2 regions of the Telluria sp. RT2P19 genome follow, and region 2 is predicted to be linked to the other one. Evidence: predicted binding sites of a transcription regulator. Region 2 holds the regulator's gene; the other holds the start of a gene.

Region 1 (3,406 bases), on a different contig from region 2:
CGATTCGGCCAGGTCGTACTGGCCGAACGATACCGGCAGCAGGCGGCGCGTGTCCGGGTTCATCGTCGTTTCCCACAGCTGCTCGGCGTTCATCTCGCCCAGGCCCTTGAAGCGCGAAATGCTCCATACGCCTTCCTTCAGGCCTTCTTTCTTGAGCTTGTCCTCGATCGCCAGCAGCTCGCCATCGTCCAGCGCATACAGCTTCTGGATCGGCTTCTTGCCGCGCGCCGGCACGTCGACGCGGTAAAGCGGCGGACGCGCGATGCAGATATTCCCGTTGCGGAACAGGGCCGGGAAGTGCTTGAAGAACAGCGTCAAGAGCAGCACCTGGATGTGCGAACCGTCGACGTCGGCATCCGACAGGATGCAGATCTTCCCGTAGCGCAGGCTGGTCAGGTCGGGCGAGTCGTTCGGTCCGTGCGGATCGACGCCGATTGCCACCGAGATATCGTGGATCTCGTTGTTGGCGAACAGGCGATCACGGTCGGTCTCCCACGAGTTGAGCACCTTGCCGCGCAGCGGCAGGATGGCCTGGAATTCCTTGTCGCGGCCCATCTTGGCCGAACCGCCGGCCGAATCGCCCTCGACCAGGAACAGTTCATTGCGGGTGATGTCGCTCGACTCGCAATCGGTCAGCTTGCCCGGCAACACGGCCACGCCGGACGATTTCTTCTTCTCGACTTTTTGCAGCGAGCGCAGGCGCGACTGGGCCTGCTTGATCACCAGCTCGGCCAGCTTCTTGCCGTATTCGACGTGCTGGTTCAGCCACAATTCGAGCGGCGGCTTGGTAAACGTCGAGACCAGCTTGAGCGCATCGCGCGAGTTCAGGCGTTCCTTGGTCTGGCCCTGGAACTGCGGGTCCAGCACCTTGGCCGACAGCACGAACGAGACGCGCGCGAAGACGTCTTCGGGCAGCAGCTTGACACCCTTCGGCAGCAGGCCATGCAGCTCGACGAAATTCTTCACGGCGCCGAACAGGCCGTCGCGCAGGCCGGCTTCGTGGGTGCCGCCGCTCACGGTCGGGATCAGGTTGACGTAGGACTCGCGCACCACGCCGCCTTCCTCGGTCCAGGCCACGACCCAGTCCGCGCCTTCGCCCTCGGCGAAGCTGTCGTCGCCCGCGGCGGCGAACTGCGCGCCTTCGAACAGCGGGATCAGGGTCTCGCCGCTCGAGCTCTGGGCCAGCGCTTCGTTCAGGTAGCCGCGCAGGCCTTCATCGTAGCGCCAGGTCTGGACATCGCCGGTCTTGCCGTTGGTGAGCGTGACGGTCACGCCCGGCAACAGCACCGCCTTCGAGCGCAGCAGGCGCTGCAGGTCGCCCAGCGGGATGTTCGGGGAGTCGAAATATTTGCCGTCGGGCCAGGCGGTGACGCGGGTGCCGTTCTTCTTGCCGCCGCGTTCGGCTGGCGAAGAGGTCAGCGGCTCGATCACGTCGCCGTCGGCAAACACCAGCTTGTGCTGGCCGTTGCCCTGGTCGTCCTTGCGCCACACCTCGATCTCGAGGCGCTTGGACAGCGCATTGGTGACCGAGACGCCGACGCCGTGCAGGCCGCCCGAGAAGGCGTAGGCGCCGCCCGAGCCCTTGTCGAACTTGCCGCCGGCGTGCAGGCGGGTGAACACGATCTCGACCGTGGACACGCCTTCTTCCGGGTGGATGCCGACCGGGATGCCGCGACCGTCATCCTCGACCGTGATCGAACCGTCGGGGTTCAGGGTCACGCCGATGTTCTTGCAGTGACCGCCCAGCGCTTCGTCCGAGGCGTTGTCGATCACTTCCTGGATGATGTGGAGCGGGTTCTCCGTCCGGGTATACATGCCCGGACGCTGTTTCACAGGTTCGAGTCCCTTGAGGACGCGGATGGATGATTCGCTGTAGTCTGGAACGGGTTTCTTGGAGGCCATCTTGAAGATTGTTTGTCGAATGCTCCGGCATTCTAACTTGTCGGGAGGAAAAGGTTGGGCTTTTTTACTGTTTAAATATACAGTAGTTTTCGCTGTGACGTGCTTTTCGCTTCGCACGTTTGTGCTAGATTAAGTCGGATTGTCACGGCGATGCCAGGGAGGGGCGCTACCGATGTACATGGCCAGCTATCAGTTCACCGTCCGCCTGCTCGGGTTTACCCCGGGCGAAACCGCGCGACTCGAAGCCTTGCTGGCGCAGGCGCCGGGCGTGGGACCGTCGTATTCTTGCCTGCATGACGACAGTTTGCAAGAGCCGGACCTGTATATCGCCAACGGCGACAGTCCGACCGCGCTGACCAGGCTCGGCTGCCTGCCGCCCGGATCGCTGCAGCCGGCGCTCGTCATCGGCAATCCCGATGCCGGCCCCTGGCGCACGCTGGCGCGGCCGGTCGAGCCCTTGCAACTGTACGCGGCGCTGGCCGATCTGCTCGATAGCCGGGTTCATGTCCTGGTGCAGCAGAGCACCCACACCCGGCGCGTGCTGGCCGAGCGGCGGCGCCGTCCGCGCCTGGCGCCGGACTGCGAAACGCCCGCATTCTACGCGCGCCAGCGCCGCGGCCCCGTAGATGGGGCCGTCCTGATCGTCGACAAGGAGTGCAAGCTGCGCAACCAGGTGGCGCGCGTGCTCGGACCGCGCCGGGTGCCGGTGGAATGGACCGACAGCCTGTGCGCCGCGGTGCACCTGTGCGACGAAACGCCGGTCTCGCTCGTCTTGATCAACACTGCGGCGAGCGGCATCGAACCATACGATCTGTGCAGTTCGATCAAGTCGCAGCAGGGGGCGCAGCGGACGCCGGTCGTGTTCCTGGTCGAGCAATCCTTTCACTACGATAGCGTCCGCGCACGCCGCGCCGGCGCGCGCGGCATGCTGGCGACGCCGGTCGCCGGCCGCCACTGGATGCTGACTTTCCAGAAGCTGCTGGACTTGCCGGTGTAGGCGGCACGCGACGTTTTGTAACAACTTTATATCGTGCGCAGTGATGGCGAAGTTATATTAATAACCATGGCTGAAGACGATAAAATCAAGCGCAACGATGACCCGAACGCGGACATCGACGAGCGCCGCGAGACACGTGTACGCGTGCCCGATCGCCGCGCCAGCGGCGGCCAGACCGCGCGCGGGCCGGCGCGCTACCTGCGCGATGGCGACAATGCGGTCGCGCTGGCCGGCAGGGTCATCACCTCGCGTTTTCGCTCCTTGCGCGAACGCTTCAACCGCGATTTCATGCAGCGCACCCTGCACATCGGCGTCTCGGCCCGTATCTTCCATCCCGAGGCCGGGGCCAAGGGACTGCTCAGCAAGAACCTGCAGTACCTCGAAGAGTCGATCGCCCAGTGGGTGATGTCGCGTGATGTGCTGGTGTTCATGATCCCCACCGTCAATACCAACGGCTTGCTCCACCCCAGCAATATCACCCTGCGCCACTATGCGCGCCACCTCGAC
Region 2 (3,406 bases):
AGGCACCTGCCGCGCAAGGCATGGCGCAATTGCGCGCCAAGGCGCTGCGCGACTTCGGCGCCGCGCTGGGGCCGGAAGCGGCGCACCACATCGCGGTCGGGGCCGAGACGCTGGCGCTGCGCATGGAACGCACCAGCGCCAACGCGCTGGCGCTGGCGACGATGCTCGAAGCGGACGAGCGCGTGGCGGCCGTGCATTATCCGGGCCTGGCATCGCATCCGCAGAACGGGATCGTCAAGGCCTTGTTCCGTTCCGGTGGCTCGCTGCTCAGTTTCGAGCTCAAGCAAGAGATTGATCCGTTCGACTACCTGAACCGCCTGCAACTGGCAATCCCGGCGTCGAACCTGGGCGACAACCGGACCCTCGTGATCCCGGTGGCGCACACGATCTTCTTCGAGATGGGGCCCGAGCGGCGCGCCAGCATGGGCATCGCGGAAGGTTTGATCCGGGTGTCGGTGGGCATCGAGGACACGGACGACCTGGTCGGCGACTTCCGCCAGGCGCTGGACGCGTAAGGCGAGTAAAAGATGGGTTGATGGGGCCGGCGATAGCCGGTCTTGTCATATTTGCGGTTGAGCCCAGCCGTAAAACACGGCTATCATGGACTTTTACCAGCCCAGCCTTGCCAAGTGCCCATGAAACGATTCCTGTCCTGCCTCTCCCTTTCGGTCGCCATGGTGGCCGGCGGCGCCGCCTTCGCAGGCGAGCTCGAGGATGCCAACGCCCTGTTCGAGAAAAAAGACTACGCCGGCGCGCTCAAGATCTATACCAGGCTGGCCAACGCCGGCAATCCGCAAGCCCAGCAGCAACTGGGGCAGATGTACTGGTACGGCGAAGCCGGCGCGGTCGACGAAGCCAGGGCCAGGGAGCTGTTTGAAAAGTCGGCCGCCAAGGGCAACAAGGTCGCTGCCGATTCGCTCGCGGTCATGCAGCAGCGCGTGGAGCGCCGCGCCGAGATCGATTACTGGATCAAGGGCTACGACGGCGCCGACCTGCAGTCGGGCGAATACCGTTGCCCGTCGCCCCGCATCCCGGCGGTGTCGAAGGTGAACGACGACATCGAGCGGGTGAACAAGGCGGTGACCAACTGGCAGGATTGCTACAACAAGATGGTGACCAACCTGAACGCGCAGTCGCCGCTGACCAAGCGCATCCCGCCCGATATCGCCAAGCTGATGAACAAGCAGGAAACGGAAGCCTCGACCGCCTACCTGGAACAGGTGCGCCAGAACATCGCCGAAGGCGCGAAAGTCAATTCGAAGATGGTGCTGGCCGATTTCGCCGCCTGGCGCAGCGCGACCGAAGCCTTCGTGGAGCAGCACAATTCAGTGGTCAACAAGGCCAAGAACTAGGCTGCAAAAGGAAGCGCCGGCACATGGCCGGCGCAGGTACTTGAAGCAGATACTGCCGATTAGTTCCAGCTACGCATCAAGCCAACCGCCAGCCCCTCGAGCGCGAACTCTTCGTCTGGCGTGACCTGGATCACGCTGAAGTCGGGATTTTCTGGCAGCAGCTCGACCAGGTCGCCCGTCTTGCGGTAGCGCTTGACGGTGACTTCTTCGCCCAGGCGGGCGACGACGATCTGGCCGTTCTTGGCGCTGTCGATTTTCTTGACCGCCAGGAAGTCGCCATCCATGATGCCGGCATCGCGCATCGACCAGCCCTTTACTTTCAGCAAAAAGTCGGGCCGCGCCGCGAACATCGCGGTGTCGACGTTATAGGTCGCTTCGACGTGTTCCTGGGCCAGGATCGGATTGCCGGCGGCGACGCGCCCGACCAGCGGCAGCGACATCAGGGAAGGCGGCGGCATCGGGATCTGCACGGCGGTGGCGCCGACCAGGCGGATGCCGCGCGAAGTGCCCGGCGAAATCTCGATCGCGCCCTTGCGCGCCAGCGCTTGCAGGTGTTCTTCGGCCGCATTGGCCGAGCGGAAACCCAGTTCGGATGCGATCTCGGCCCGGGTCGGAGGGAAACCCGTGTTCTCGATCGCTTCCTTGATCAGGTTAAGGATCTGTTCTTGCCTTGCAGTGAGCTTGAGCATAAATATCTTGCGGAAACGGGTTGTAGAGGTAGACTGTATTTTTGTACAGTATTCTGCTATACGCAAGGGATATACACGAAAAAGCGCAAAAAAAGCGCACAAGAAACGAAAAACCCGCGCTTGTCCAGTGTAATTGTCGAGTGAGGGGCACTTGGAAACGCAGGTCTTGACGGCCATGTTCCCATTTCGCCCAATCCACGCTATACTAGCTGGCTGTTCCCTTCCCACACTCGTCTTGACGCCGAGGTGGGCATTTGTTTAAAACGTCCTCAAGGAGTAATGCATGCGTCATTATGAAATCGTTTTTATCGTCCATCCGGACCAGAGCGAGCAAGTCCCGGCGATGATCGAACGTTACAAGGCCACGGTGACCAGCCGCGGCGGTAACATCCATCGCGTGGAAGACTGGGGTCGCCGCCAGATGGCTTACCAGATCCAGAAGCTGCCGAAAGCACACTACATCTGCCTGAACATCGAGTGCGACAACGAGACCCTGGTCGAGCTGGAAACCGCATTCAAGTTCAATGATGCCGTCCTGCGTCATCTGACCGTCAAGATGAAGAAAGCAGAAACCGCACCGTCGCCGATGATGAAATCGGTGCAGCGCGAAGACGCAGCCAAGAGCCACCGCGCAGAAGCAGCCGCTCCTGCAGCAGCTCCAGCCGCTGCCGCTGCCTAAGTCTTTCCCAGGAATCCAGCAGCAAGCAGTAGAAGAACCGGGTGAACCAGCTCCAGCTCGTGGCGACCATCGCCGAGCGTGACGTACTGCGCTACACCCCGGCCGGCGTGCCGATCGTTTCAGCCATCCTGATGCACAGTTCGCATCAGCGAGAGGCGGGGATCGATCGCCTGGTCGAGTTCGAAGTCCCCGCGTTCGCCGCGGGCGAGATTTCGGGCAGGTTCCAAAGCGCCGAACTTGGCGCCAGCTACCGCTTCGATGGCTTCCTCGCACGGAAAAACCGCAACAGCAAAGCCCTGGTGTTTCACATCATTGATTTCAGTGCCGCCTAGTTCGGCAATTTAGATATACAGGAGCCTCAAATGGCATTCGGTAAAAAGTTCGACAAAAACAAAGCTAAAGAAAAACTCAAGCGCAAACAGCAGAACCCGCTGTTCAAGCGCAAGAAGTTCTGCCGCTTCACCGCCGCTGGCGTTGAGCAGGTTGACTACAAAGACGTCGACACCCTGAAGGACTTCGTCCAGGAAAACGGCAAGATCATGCCAGCACGTCTGACCGGCACCAAGGCGCACTACCAGCGTCAGGTCGACACCGCCATCAAGCGCGCCCGTTACCTGGCGCTGCTGCCGTACACCGACCTGCATCACGGTTAATCGTCGGTCACGACAGTCAGATATCCTGGAGAT

What was found. Region 2 encodes LexA, which represses DNA repair genes until DNA is damaged. Its sites were predicted from a motif close to ACTGTATNNNNATACAGT; they were not measured.
Region 1: the regulator LexA is predicted to act here: its motif matches at 1,969-1,986, upstream of AC56KW_RS02815 (DNA topoisomerase IV subunit B).

The regions. Positions count from the first base shown of each region.
Region 1 covers NZ_JCASIL010000002.1:149,555-152,960, reverse strand. Annotated here, with positions in the region: gene AC56KW_RS02815 (DNA topoisomerase IV subunit B) at 1-1,902, opposite strand, end outside; gene AC56KW_RS02810 (response regulator) at 2,081-2,899, shown strand; gene AC56KW_RS02805 (gamma-glutamyl-gamma-aminobutyrate hydrolase family protein) at 2,966-3,406, shown strand, end outside.
Region 2 covers NZ_JCASIL010000010.1:89,708-93,113, forward strand. Annotated here, with positions in the region: gene AC56KW_RS13975 (cystathionine gamma-synthase family protein) at 1-515, shown strand, start outside; gene AC56KW_RS13980 (tetratricopeptide repeat protein) at 636-1,352, shown strand; gene lexA (transcriptional repressor LexA) at 1,412-2,041, opposite strand; gene rpsF (30S ribosomal protein S6) at 2,325-2,720, shown strand; gene priB (primosomal replication protein N) at 2,762-3,052, shown strand; gene rpsR (30S ribosomal protein S18) at 3,083-3,373, shown strand.